Regions from separate parts of the Dickeya lacustris genome, predicted to be linked through region 1. Evidence: riboswitches for the same ligand, from Rfam matches in the RefSeq annotation. Region 1 holds a riboswitch; the other holds the start of a gene.
The links. Region 1 has a riboswitch for thiamine pyrophosphate ahead of thiB (thiamine ABC transporter substrate binding subunit). Riboswitches for the same ligand answer to the same signal wherever they lie in the genome.
Positions count from the first base shown of each region.

Region 2: it holds a riboswitch for thiamine pyrophosphate, as region 1 does, so the genes downstream of both, thiC (phosphomethylpyrimidine synthase ThiC) here and thiB (thiamine ABC transporter substrate binding subunit) in region 1, are expected to answer to the same signal.

Region 1 is NZ_CP114280.1:3,197,428-3,204,429, forward strand. Features, by position in the region: gene thiQ (thiamine ABC transporter ATP-binding protein ThiQ) at 1-302, opposite strand, end outside; gene thiP (thiamine/thiamine pyrophosphate ABC transporter permease ThiP) at 289-1,914, opposite strand; gene thiB (thiamine ABC transporter substrate binding subunit) at 1,890-2,858, opposite strand; TPP riboswitch at 2,932-3,042, opposite strand; gene sgrR (HTH-type transcriptional regulator SgrR) at 3,116-4,774, opposite strand; gene sgrT (glucose uptake inhibitor SgrT) at 4,916-5,074, shown strand; gene tnaA (tryptophanase) at 5,267-6,667, opposite strand; gene O1Q98_RS14540 (hypothetical protein) at 6,736-6,975, shown strand.
Region 2 is NZ_CP114280.1:2,249,464-2,256,465, reverse strand. Features, by position in the region: gene thiE (thiamine phosphate synthase) at 1-172, opposite strand, end outside; gene thiC (phosphomethylpyrimidine synthase ThiC) at 172-2,157, opposite strand; TPP riboswitch at 2,298-2,413, opposite strand; gene nudC (NAD(+) diphosphatase) at 2,673-3,446, shown strand; gene hemE (uroporphyrinogen decarboxylase) at 3,499-4,572, shown strand; gene nfi (deoxyribonuclease V) at 4,572-5,246, shown strand; gene O1Q98_RS10215 (YjaG family protein) at 5,358-5,948, shown strand; gene hupA (nucleoid-associated protein HU-alpha) at 6,201-6,473, shown strand; partial or broken gene O1Q98_RS10205 (DUF1481 domain-containing protein) at 6,478-7,002, shown strand, end outside.

The DNA of each region.
Region 1 (7,002 bases):
TTCAGGCCGGGGTGTAAGCCGAGTGCGATATTCTGCCAGAGCGTCAGGTGGGCAAACAGGTTATTTTCCTGAAACAGAATCGACACCGGGCGTTGTGACGGCGCACTGGCGCGGTGGTCTTGCCCGTTAAGTGTCAGCCTGCCGCTGTCAGCCATCAGGAAACCGGCTATCAGCGCCAGCAGCGTGCTCTTGCCCGCCCCGCTGGGGCCGAGAATGGCTACACGTTCACCGGCCTTGATAGCGGCATCAAAGCGCATCGGCTGATGCTGGTAGAGGTAGGTCAGCGTATCAAGCGTTATCATTCTTGCCTGCCAGTTTCTCAATGAGCGTAAACAACAGAAAACACAGCGCCAGCAGTATCAGCGCGGTGACGGCTCCTTCGCTACTGCGATAAGCGCCGATTTGCTGATAGAGATAATACGGCAGGGTGCGAAACTGCTCGCTGCCAAACAGCGCGATGATGCCAAAATCCCCAACAGAGAGCACGCAGGCAAACGCCAGTGCGCGCATCAGCGGGGCGCGCAGGGCGCGTAATTCCACTACCCGCAGTCGCTGCCAACCGGATAACCCCAGTGACTGGCATAGCGCGTTGTAACGTGCGGCGGTGTCATACATCGGCCCTTCGAGCACTTTGCTGGCGTAGGGCAGGGCCAGCAGAGCATTGGTCAGCACCACCAAGGCATAGGGGGATGACGGTAAGCCAAGCGTGCGGTTAAACAGCAGAAAAAAGCCGCTGGCCAGCACAATGCCGGGCATCGCCAGAATCAGCATGCCGCTCAGATCCAGCCATTGCGCTGCCAGCGGTCGCTGGTGTAAGCGTAGCGAGCGGCTGCTCCACAGCAGCATCAGCGTCAGGCACACGCTCACCATCCCGGCGGCCAGTGCCACACTGACTGAGGTGCCCAGCGCCTGCCAGAGCGCAGGCTGGCTAAACACGTTGCGCATCGACGGGTTAATGCCATCCGCCAGCACCGCCAGCAGCGGCGGTAAGAGCAGAGCGAGCGCCAGCGTGATGACAAGCGTGTCGCACAGGCGGCTCCACAGGCTGTCTTGCGGGTCACGCCAGTGCAGGCGCTGGCTGGTGCCCGGCGCAAGCCAGTGGCTCAGGCGCTGGCTTGCAAGCAACAGCGCCAGACAGCAACACAGTTGCAGCAGTGCCAGCAGCGCTGCGCGCGCCGGGTCATAGTCAAAGCTCAGGGCCTGATAAATCGCCAGTTCAAGGGTGGTGGCCTGTGGGCCGCCGCCGAGCGCCAGCACGGTGGCAAAGCTTGAAAAACACAGCATAAAAATCAGCGCACCGGCGGGCAGCAGTTGGCGGCGCAACCACGGCCACTCCACCCAGCGGAAAAAGTGCCAGCTGCGCAGGCCAAGCTGGGCGGCCAACTGACGCTGTTCCGTCGGGATGTTTTGCAGCGTTTGTAAAAACAGCCGTGTTGCCAGCGGCAGGTTAAAAAAGACGTGGGCCAGCAAAATGCCCGGCAAACCGTATGGCGAAAAGCGATACGGCAGGCCGAGCAGCGCCAGCGCGTGCGCCAGCCAGCCTTCGCGGCCATACACCCGCAACAGGCCGAAGACCGCCACCAGCACCGGCAGCACCAGCGTCATGGCGCACAGGCGCAATAGCCAGCGGTGGCCGGGAAAGCGGCGACGGTATAACGCCCGGGCAAGCAGCAAGGCCGGCCCCAGCGAGAGCGCCGAAGACAGCAGCGCCTGCCAGACGCTAAAACGCAGAACGTGCCACAGGTAGTGGTCTTGCCATAAGGCGAGCCAGGGGGCATCGCCCGCCTCGTACCACAGCGCGCCGAACGCCAGCAACGCGGTGGCGCACAGCAGCCCGGCGGCGAAAACACCCGGCCACAGTGCTCCGGCAAGAAAACGCCGGGGCGTTATCAACGGCTGACGGCGCGTTGCCATGCCTGCACCCAACCCGCGCGCTGTTCTGCGACCTGCTGTGCGCTAAAGGTCAGTGCGTTGGCCGGTACGGATAAGTTTTGATAGCCTGCGGGCAGATCGGTGTGGATAGCCGGATACATCCAGTTGGTGGTCGGGATCAGGTTCTGCACCGTCGGGCTGACCATAAATTGCAGGAACTGCGTCGCCAGCTGCGGGTTTTTGCTACCCGCCAGCGACGCGGCGACTTCCACTTGCAGGTAGTGGCCTTCGCTAAAATTCGCCGCCGCATAGTTCTCTTTCTTCTCGGCAATCACATGGTAAGCCGGAGATGTGGTGTAACTGAGCACCAAATCCGCCTCGCCTTTCAGGAACAGGCCATAGGCCTCGCTCCAGCCTTTGGTGACGGTGACGGTTTTCGCCGCCAGTTTCTGCCAGGCGTCCGGCGCGTTATCGCCATACACTTTTTGCATCCACAGCAGCAGCCCCAGACCCGGCGTGCTGGTGCGCGGATCTTCATAAATCACTTTCCACGCCTGCGGCCCTTCCACCAGCTCTTTGAGGCTGGCAGGCGGGTTTTTCAGTTTGTCTTTGTTATAGACAAAGGCAAAGTAGCCGTAGTCAAAGGGCAGGAACGTGGCGTTTTGCCAGCCGCCGGGCACCGTCAACGCGCCTGTATCGATACCGTGTTTGGCAAACAGCCCGGTTTGTTCTGCCGCCTGCACCAGATTGTTATCGAGCCCCAGCACCACGTCAGCCGGGGTATTTTTACCTTCCATGCGCAGACGGTTGAGCAGCGCTACGCCATCTTCCAGCGCCACGAATTTCAGTTCGCAGTCACAGGTTTTTTCAAACGCCGCTTTGATGGATGGGCCCGGGCCCCATTCGGAAGAGAAGGAGTCGTAGGTGTAGACCGTGAGAGTCGATTTGGCGAATGCCGGGGCACTGAGCACCAGCAGGCAAGACATGAATGCAGTAAGAGAATGTTTAAGCACTTTGCGCTCCAATAATGTTGAAGGCGGCAAAGGTCTTTGAGCAGGCAAAGTATGCAGTCTCAAATCCCTTCGCCGGTATTAACCGGATCAGGTTCGACGGGTATTTTCTCAGCGGCCTGCGGCATAATTATGCCCAGGCGCACCCCGTTGAGAACGGCGCTATTGTAGAGGCTTCATGACGGCAGGAAAAGTATGATTCGCGCGGCGGGCGATATTCCTGCCTCGCTGCGCTAGTCGCTCGGTGCAAACCAGGCGGATTTAAAATCAAACCAGCCTAGTGTGTTCATGCGCAGGCCGCGCATGTTGGCCTGCCCTTGCAGGCGCAACCAGTGGTGGAAGAGCGGGTGAATGGCCGCCTCACACACCAGCGATTGGCACCACTGCGCCAGATCCAGCCCGCCCTGACGCCACTGGCGGGTGAGCGCATCCAGCTCGCCGTCCGCCAGGCAGTGGCGCAACAGCGGTAGCTCGCACAGCATGGCGAAGACAGAAAATTCCAGCGGCAGATAAAAATTGGCGCTGCCAAGCCAGAGATCGCCTGCGTCTTCGCCTTGGCACCACGCGTCGAACTCCAGTGTGCGCAGCGTCAGTTTTACGCCGTGTACCGCCAGCAACTGCTGCATGATTCCGCTTATCACCGTGTATTCCGGGTGGTCGCGATAACAACTGAGGGTAAGCTCGGTCAGGCCGGGCGGTTTATCGCGCACCCTGCGTGGCGGGCTGTGATGCCAGCGCGGCAGCAAGCCATAGGCGGGCGACCAATCGCTCTGGTAGGGGTCTGGCGCCAGGTTTAACATCGCCACCGGGCTGAGTACCTGAGATAACCAGTGGCGCACGTCCGGGTCGGTCATGGCCGGGGAGCGGCGGTCAAACAGCAGGAAATAGCACCCTTCTTCCAGCCGGTTTTCCAGTTCGTTATCAAGCGTATCATCGCCTTGCAGCGTGACGGTGCAGGCGGGGATCACCGGCGCATCGGGCAGCACCCAGATGCTCACCTCGTCAATCAGCGCCCGGTAGCCGAAGTAATCATCAAAAGCGTCTATTTTGAGCCGGTCGGGGGTATTGCGTACCACGCGATAAGGCCCGGTGCCAATCGGCTGGCGTATAAAATCGGGCAGCGTCGGCCACTCGTTGGGCAGGATCATCGCCGCCACACTGCCCAACAGCCACGGCAGCCAGCGGTCTGGCATGCTGAGATGGATATCGAGCACGAACGGCATCGGCGAGCGGATGTCGCTCAGGTGTGAAAACAGCGCCAGCGGTGTTAACCGCGTTAGCGAGGCGATAACGTCCTCCATGGTCAGTTCCCGGCCATGATGAAACCGGACAGCGGGGCGTAGATAAAAGCGCCAATGCAGCGGCGACAGCGCCTGCCAATGGTGGGCGAGATCCGCCAGCAGTTCCCCGTTTTCCTCATTTAGCTGGGTCAGGCCGCTGAAAATCTGGCGCGCCAGATGCGTTTCCGAGCGGCGCAGCGCACTGCCGGGTAACAGGTTCAGCATTGGCCGATAGTAGAGAATACGCAGCAGGTGGCGACCCTGACGCACACGGCGGCCCAGATGGGACAGCACCATCTGGCGCACGGCCTCTTTATCGCCGAGCAACTGCACCAGTTGGTCAATGCGGTCTTGCTCAAGCAGGTCTTCGGCGCGCTGTTGTTGCAAGGTCAACCCGGTGTAGAGAAAGCACAGGCGTGAGTGTTTACCGCGCCCGGCCTGCGCCTGCCAGGTCAGCCAGCCTTGCTGTTGCATCGCGCCGAGCAACGAGCGGATATGGCGGCGCGAACAGTGCAGCAGCCCGGCCAATTCTTGCAGCGTGGTGTCTGTATCCTGCCCTTGCAGGCACTGCCAGAGCCGAATGAATTGTTGTTGCAGGCGGGGCGATGGCACAGCGCGTGGCGATAGCGGGGGTGAGGACATCGATGAGGACATAAAAGAGGAACTCCATGGCTTAAGTTCATCAATATATTTTCCCCTATATTACGCGGATACTTGATGACAGCGAAGGGGCGTTATCTGAGGAGGGGCAATATGAACCGATTATTGCGTTTTTATCGCTACTGGCTGTGTCGCGGCAGCGGTTGTGGCGTGGGGCGGTTGAGTGAGGCCGAACGGATGGCCATATTGCTACAGGCCACGCAATGGCATATCGCACAGATGGATGAGAAGACGTATCGCCACTGGTTATAACGACACGTCATCGGTTAACGCTGATGGATATCACCCCCGACGGTGCTAAAGGGGGGGACTAAATGGTGGTGATAAAGGGTGGCGCTAAATAACGTGGCGGCCCACCGCCACACGATTCTGAGTAATGGTGTTGTTCACCAGCCAGCGGCCTGTTCCGCTGGCTTTTTTTATGACAGGTTTTATGGTGGCGCGTTATTCCACCGGTTTGAGGCGAGCGACGAAGTGACGCAGTACCGGCGGCTCATAGGTAAACGTCAGCCCTTTGATACTGCTGGCTCTCTCTTTGAGGACAATCAGCGAGTCGGCGATGTAGTCCATGTGGTCGTTGGTGTAGACGCGGCGCGGAATGGTCAGGCGCAGCAACTCCAGCGGCGAGGGTTTCTGTTCGCCGGTGTCCGGGTCGCGCCCCAGCAGTAATGAGCCGATTTCCACACTGCGAATACCGGCTTCCAGATAGAGCTCGTTATTGAGTGCCTGTGCCGGGAACTGCTCGGCTGGAATGTGCGGCAGCAGCTTTTTCGCATCGACAAATACCGCATGGCCGCCCACCGGGTATTGAATCGGAATACCGCCTGCGCGCAGGCGCTCGCCAAGATACGTCACCTGGCCGATGCGGTAGGTCAGGTAATCTTCGTTCATGCCTTCCTCAAGCCCTATCGCCAGCGCTTCCATGTCGCGCCCGGCCAACCCGCCATAGGTGACGAAGCCTTCCATCGGCACGCAGCGAATACGCACCTCGTTGAACAGCTCTTCGTCGCTGCGAAAACAGCACAGGCCGCCAATGTTCACCATCGGATCTTTCTTCGCTGACATGGTCAGCATATCGCCATATTGATACATCTCATGGACGATCGCTTTGATGGAGCGGTTTTCATAACCGGCTTCACGCTGTTTGATGAACCAGGCATTTTCACAAAACCGGGCAGAGTCAATCACCACCGGAATGCCGTGCTGCTGCGCGATGCGATACACCTCACGCATGTTACCCATTGAAATCGGCTGGCCGCCGGAGCTGTTACAGGTGACGGTGGTGATGATAGCCACCACGTTGTCTGCGCCATGCTGCTCAATCGTCGTCTGTAACAGGTCGAGGTCGAAGTCGCCTTTCCAGTCGTAATAGGTGGTGGTGTCAAAGGCTTTCGGCGTGACGACGTTAATGGCGCGCGCGCCGTTGAGCTCAACGTGGGCGGCGGTGGTATCAAAATGGAAATTGGAAATAAACACCGGCTTTTTGCCGCCGCCAGCGCGCTGCTTTTTGGCTATCAGGCAGGGGAACAGAATCTGCTCGGCACCGCGCCCCTGATGGGTGGGAATGGTGAACGGGTAGCCCAGCAAGGTTTGCACTTTTTCACACAAATGGTAGTAGTTGCGCGAACCGGCATAGGCTTCATCGCCCATCATCAACCCGGCCCACTGGCGGTCGCTCATGGCACCGGTGCCGGAGTCGGTCAGCAGGTCGATATACACATCCTCGCTACGCAGCAAAAACGGGTTATAGCCTGCTTCCTGCAAGGCTTTCTCCCGCTCGGCGCGGTTGGTCATACGGATGTTTTCTACCATTTTGATACGAAAAGGTTCAGGAATACGTTTCATGCAATCTCTCCTCTCGCCCGCAGGGGCGCAACGGCACCACGTTTCGGATGTGGCGTCAGTTGAATGTTATGTCAATACAAGAAAATCAGGCGGTTATGCGCCAGATGGACAAAACAACGGAAGGTCAGCGCGCGGCTGACTCAGGCATGAAGCGAGCGGGGAAAATCATTGGTCAGACGATGGTCGATATTGAACCAGGGGCGGCAATCGCCACAGAGATTCTGTCGATAACACCGGATGATGCGTGTCATGAGCCCTCCTTATCTCGTGAGTATTGGACGTCAAGCATAGGCGAAAAGCGGCGGTAAAAACCGTGATCTCACGGGCAATCCGGC
Region 2 (7,002 bases), 950 kb from region 1:
CCAGCGCAATCGCCCGGATAATGTCAGGCTCGGCCTGCTCCGCTGGCAGGCCTTTGATACGCAACTGGAGGGTTCGCACGCCTGCATCCAGCAGGCGCTCAATCCACACCACGCTATCGACCACCGGATAAAGCCCCAGTCGGGCATCCGTGGCGGGAAACGCGCGGCTCATCAACGCTCCTCCTGCGGCAGGCTGGTCGCGGCGGCACTGTGGTACAGCTCGCTGCCACGGGCGCGAAATTCGGCGGACATGTTTGCCATGCCGACGTCTATCGATTGCGTTTGCTGGCGGGCGGCGTAGTCGCGCACTTCCTGCGTTATTTTCATCGAGCAGAATTTTGGCCCGCACATCGAGCAGAAATGCGCCACCTTGCCGGATTCCTGCGGCAGGGTTTCATCGTGGTAGGCACGGGCGGTTTCCGGGTCGAGCGCCAGATTAAACTGGTCTTCCCAGCGGAATTCAAAGCGCGCCTTGGACATGGCGTTATCGCGGATTTGCGCACCGGGGTGGCCTTTGGCTAAATCAGCGGCGTGAGCGGCGATCTTGTAAGCGATCAGCCCTTGTTTGACATCGTGTTTGTTCGGCAGCCCCAAATGTTCTTTCGGCGTGACGTAGCACAGCATGGCGCAGCCGAACCAGCCTATCATCGCCGCGCCAATGCCGGAGGTGAAATGGTCGTAGCCGGGGGCGATGTCGGTGGTGAGTGGACCCAGCGTGTAGAACGGCGCTTCGTGGCAGTGTTCCAGCTCTTCGGTCATATTGCGTTGGATCATCTGCATCGGCACATGACCGGGGCCTTCTATCATCACCTGCACGTCGTATTCCCAGGCGATTTTGGTTAACTCGCCCAGCGTGTGCAGCTCGGCAAACTGCGCCTCGTCGTTGGCATCCTGAATCGAGCCGGGGCGCAGGCCATCGCCCAGCGACAGCGCGACGTCATAGGCGGCGCAGATTTCGCAAATTTCGCGGAAATGCTGGTAGAGGAAGTTCTCCTGATGGTGCGACAGGCACCATTTCGCCATGATGGAACCGCCGCGCGAGACAATACCGGTCAGGCGTTTGGCGGTCATCGGGACGTAACGCAGCAGTACACCGGCGTGAATGGTGAAGTAATCCACCCCTTGTTCGGCCTGCTCGAGTAAGGTGTCGCGGAACAATTCCCAGGTGAGGTTTTCCGCAATACCATTGACCTTTTCCAGCGCCTGATAAATCGGCACTGTGCCGATCGGCACCGGGCTGTTGCGCAAAATCCATTCGCGGGTTTCATGGATATAACGCCCGGTCGAGAGATCCATCACTGTGTCTGCGCCCCAGCGCGTGGCCCAGACCAGTTTTTCCACTTCTTCCTCAATCGAGGAACTGACCGAAGAGTTACCGATATTGGCGTTCACTTTGACCAGAAAATTGCGGCCAATAATCATCGGCTCCGATTCCGGGTGATTGATGTTAGCCGGAATAATCGCGCGCCCGGCGGCCACTTCCTCGCGCACGAACTCTGGCGTGATGTTCTCTGGCAAGCGAGCGCCAAAGTGGTGGCCGGGATGCTGCTGGCGCAGCACGGCGCTGCGAATACGCTCGCGCCCCATGTTTTCACGGATGGCGATAAATTCCATTTCCGGCGTGATAATGCCGCGCCGCGCGTAGTGCAGTTGGGTGACGCACTGGCCGGTTTTGGCGCGCAGCGGTTTGGTCAGAGGGTCAAAACGCAGATGATCAAGGCCGATATCCGCCAGCCGCTGTTGGGTGAAACCGGAGCTGGCGTGCGCCAGGGGCTCGGTGTCGCCGCGTTCGGCAATCCAGTCGGCGCGCAATGCCGCCAGCCCACGGTGGACATCGGGGGTGATGGCCGGGTCGCCATACGGCCCGGCGGTGTCATACACCGGCACGGCTTCGTTGGGCTCATAGTGCGGGTTATCACGGCTGCCGCCTGTCAACGTCGGACTTAAGCGGATCTCCCGCATCGGTACGCGAATGTCCGGGCGCGAGCCGGTCAGATAAATGCGTTGCGAATTAGGAAAGGTTGAGCCGCGCAGCGAGGCGATAAACTGCTGGGCGGCGGCGCGCTGTTCTCGGCGACCGGGTGCGGTTTGTTCTGTGAGAACACGCGATGCTGTAGACGAAGTTGGTTCTGTAGGTGACGTTGGTTCTGTAGACATAGCAAGTTCCTGTTGATTAAAGGAAAATTTGCTTGTCTGGAGCTCGCAGGGAGTAATAGCCGGATGCTCATCCACATGCGACCGCAACGTGGCGCGTTTACGGTTACAGCGGCGGCCTGGAAGGGCAGCCCGTGGCAGGCAATGTGGTTACTCTTGTTCCCTTCGCAGGTATTAACCTGATCAGGTTCCGCGGATCCCGAATTAACGGTCTCAGCCTGCTCGCCACAAGGCGCGCTAGGCACTCCGACAAGATTTGCCCCGGATGGGGCCATCAAAAACAGTGACACTCTATGCCGTGTCACGGTGCGCCGTCAATACACGGCACCGTCAATGGTGAGGCGGCGGGATATCCGCGCGTGAGCGCATTGCCAAGGTTTTCACCTCGCCGGATAATGGCGGCACACGGCAATTCAGCCCGGTTGTTTTGATAATCAAATGGGTTGAGAGTAAAACGCATTGAGAGCGAAACCGGATCAAACGTGAAACCGGGTCATCAGCGGGAGTGATAAAGAAAGATGGACGTAGCGCTGAAAGGTGATGAACAGGGCTGGTGGGTAGTGTATCACCAGCATCAGATATGGCTGCCGCAAGGCGAGTTGCCGCAGGGCACGGCAGCGCAGTGGCAGTTACAGCAGTGTACGGCGCGTCAGGTTGGCGAGTGGCAGGGTGAACCGGTGTGGCTGGTACTGCAAGAGCGGGCGCGGGAGATGGGGTCGGTGCGCCAGTTACTCAGCCAGGATGCCGGTCTGTTTCAATTAGCCGGGCGCGCGGTACAACTGGCCGAGTTTTATCGCTCACATCGGTTTTGCGGCTACTGCGGCCATACGATGACCGCAAGTACCAAGGAGTTGGCCTGCTTGTGCCCGCAGTGTAAAGAGCGCTACTACCCACAGATTGCGCCTTGCGTGATTGTCGCCATCCGCCATCACGATAAAATCTTGCTGGCGCAGCATTTGCGTCATAAAGGCAATATGTATACCGTGCTGGCCGGGTTTGTTGAAGTCGGCGAAACGCTGGAACAGGCGGCGATGCGCGAGGTGATGGAAGAGAGCCAGATTCGCATCAAGAACCTGCGCTATGTCTGCTCACAGCCCTGGCCGTTTCCCCATTCGCTGATGACCGCTTTCATGGCGGACTATGACGGCGGCGAGCTGAAACATGACCCTTCTGAACTGCGCGCGGCGGGCTGGTTTCGCTACGATGATTTACCGGAGCTGCCGCCGCCGGGTACGGTTGCGCGCCGTTTAATTGAAGACACCGTCGTGCTGTGCCGCGACATGGCGCAGTGAGCAAGAGCCTGCGGCAATCATGCCTGAGAAAGGCGTAATAAAGGAAAAAATCATGACTGATCTAAAAAATGATCGCTATCTGCGAGCATTATTACGCCAGCCGGTGGATGTGACGCCCGTATGGATGATGAGGCAAGCCGGGCGTTATCTGCCGGAATATCGGGCGACCCGAGCGCAGGCGGGCGATTTTATGTCGCTGTGTAAAAATGCGGAATTGGCGTGTGAAGTCACGTTACAGCCGCTGCGACGCTATGCGCTTGATGCCGCCATCCTGTTTTCCGACATTCTCACGGTGCCGGATGCGATGGGGCTTGGGCTCTACTTCGAAGCCGGTGAGGGCCCGCGCTTTACCTCGCCGGTGACATGCCGTGCCGATGTGGAAAAACTGCCGGTGCCTGACCCGGAGCAGGAGCTGGGTTACGTGATGAATGCGGTGCGCACCATTCGCCGCAATCTGGCCGGTGCGGTGCCGCTGATCGGTTTTTCCGGCAGCCCGTGGACGCTGGCGACCTATATGGTTGAAGGCGGCAGCAGTAAAGCGTTCACCGTTATCAAAAAAATGATGTTTGCCGAACCGCAAACCCTGCATCTGTTACTCGATAAACTGGCTGATAGCGTCACGCTCTACCTGAATGCCCAAATTCGCTCAGGCGCACAGGCGGTGATGATTTTTGACACCTGGGGTGGCGCACTGAGCGGCGCGGCGTACCGCGAGTTTTCGCTGCATTACATGCACAAAATTGTCGATGGCCTGCAACGTGAACACGAAGGGCGGCGGGTGCCGGTGACGCTGTTTACCAAAGGCGGCGGCCAGTGGCTGGAAGCGATGGCCGATACCGGCTGCGATGCGCTTGGCCTCGACTGGACGACCGATATCGCCGAGGCTCGCCGTCGCGTCGGCCACCGGGTTGCCTTGCAGGGCAACATGGACCCCTCCATGCTCTATGCGCCAGCGGCGCGTATTGAACAGGAGGTGGCGAGCATTCTGGCCGGTTTCGGCGCAGGCGATGGCCACGTGTTTAACCTTGGCCATGGTATCCATCAGGATGTGCCGCCAGAGCACGCCGGCGCGTTTGTTGAGGCGGTACACCGCTTGTCTGCGCCCTATCATCAGGATAACGCGTGATGGATCTTAATGCGCTGCGGGCAGCGCAGCGCGAGAATGCCGCGCTGGTGGTGCGCCACGACGATCTGCCGTTTGTGCAGCCGACGCTTATCGCGGGTGCGGATGTCGGGTTTGAGCAACAGGGCGCTATCACCCGTGCGGCGTTGACTGTACTGACGTATCCTTCGCTGCAACTGGTGGAGTACCAAATTGCACGCATTCCGACATGCATGCCTTATATTCCCGGTTTGCTCTCGTTTCGTGAATACCCGGCGCTGTTAGCGGCATGGGCGCAACTGCAACACAAGCCGGAGCTGCTGTTTGTTGATGGGCACGGCGTGTCCCATCCGCGTCGTTTGGGGGTTGCCAGTCATTTTGGCCTGCTGGTCAACGTGCCGACTATCGGGGTGGCGAAACGCCGCTTGTGCGGGCAATTTGCACCTTTGGCATCAGCGGTCGGGAGCCGTCAGCCGTTGCTTGATAAGGACGAACAGATAGGCTGGGTGTGGCGCAGTAAAGCCCGCTGCAATCCGCTATTTATTTCTGGCGGGCATCGCATTAGCAGCGATAGCGCGCTGGAATGGGTGATGCGCTGCATGAACGGCTATCGCTTGCCGGAGCCGACGCGCTGGGCCGATGCGGTGGCCTCGAACCGTCCGGCATTTCAGCGCTGGCAACGCGATGCGGTGGTGTAGGATAATACCCGGCAGGAGACTTTGGGCATTCTGGCCTATTTTCGGAATTCAGGCATAGGGCGGCTGGGTAATTTTCGTTACACTGCCGCCCACTATTAATTGAGATAAGCAATGTTACGTAACCCCATTCATTTACGTCTGGAAAAGCTGGAAAGCTGGCAGCATGTCACCTTTATGGCCTGCCTCTGCGAGCGTATGTACCCGAATTACCACGCATTCTGCCAGCAAACCGAATTCGGGGATGCGGCGCTCTATCGGCGTATTCTGGACCTGGTATGGGAAACGCTGGTGGTCAAGGACGCCAAAGTCAACTTTGACAGCCAGCTGGAAAAACTCGAAGACGCCATCCCGGTCGCGGAAGACGATGACATTTACGGTATCTATCCGGCAATCGACGCCTGTGTTGCATTAAGTGAGTTACTGCATTCGCGTCTGAGCGGAGAAACACTGGAACATGCTATCGCGGTGAGTGAATCCTCGATTCGCACAGTAGCCATGCTGGAGATGACCCAGGCTGGCCGTGAAATGACCGATGACGAGCTAAAAGTGCTGCCTGCGGTGGAAGAGGAATGGGATCTTCAGTGGGAGATTTTCCGCCTGCTGGCGGCCTGCGAAGAGCGCGACCTCGAGTTGATAAAAGGCCTGCGAGCTGACCTGCGCGAAGCGGGAGTCAGCAACATTGGCATAAATTTGTACCAATAACGCGATAAAACGTGATTTAAGGCCTGAAATGGCCTGTCTAAAGGCTTCACATCCGCACCCTGTCTGGTCTACATTTGGGGGGCGTAATAAAAGTGGCTGTCGGTGCGTGTATGCAGGAGAGTGCTACTACACCCTAAATAATTCGAATGACGGGAAAGCGGCAACGCCTTTGCTGTTCGAAATATGACGGGAGATGGCATATCCGTCGCACTCGATGCTTAGCAAGCGATAAACACACTGTAAGGATAACTTATGAATAAGACTCAACTGATTGATGTAATTGCTGACAAAGCTGACCTTTCCAAGACCCAGGCTAAAGCTGCCCTGGAAGCGACTCTGGCGGCGATTACTGAGTCTCTGAAAGAAGGTGATGCAGTACAATTAGTTGGTTTTGGTACTTTCAAAGTCAATCATCGTAACGAGCGCACTGGCCGCAACCCGCAGACGGGTAAAGAGATCAAAATTGCCGCCGCTAACGTGCCCGCTTTTGTGTCCGGTAAGGCACTGAAAGACGCTGTAAAATAAGCGCATGCTGACAGCAGGTTTAAGCAGGGGGGCGATTTCGCCCCTTTTGCTTTTTTGCCGCCGCTGCGGGTCGCTGGCGTTGATGTCACTGCTGGCTGGATGCAGTAGCCATCCGCCAGCGCCGACGGTTTTTGCCAGCGGCTATTTAGCCGATCGCGGTGTGATTCGCCTGTGGCGTCAGGATGAACCGCAGCAACAGTTAACTTCGCTGGTAACGGTGTTCACCCCGCTGCAAGGCGATGATATTCGCATCACCCGTTATCACTTCCAGCAAGGCGCGCTGCGCGAGGTGCAAGAACAGCGCGTGATGCCAGAGCGAGAAGAGTCCAGGCTGCGCTTTGATCAGGCTGGCACGGTCAGCTATATGCAGCGTCAGCTTCCCCATCGCCGTGAGTCATTATCAGAAGACGACATCGCCTTGTATCAATTCGATGCGCGACAACGGCTGGCGTTAAGTGACTCTCTGCGCGCTGGCCATGTGATGTTACGGCAAGGGCGCTGGCAAGCGGGGCAGGTGACAACCTGCGAA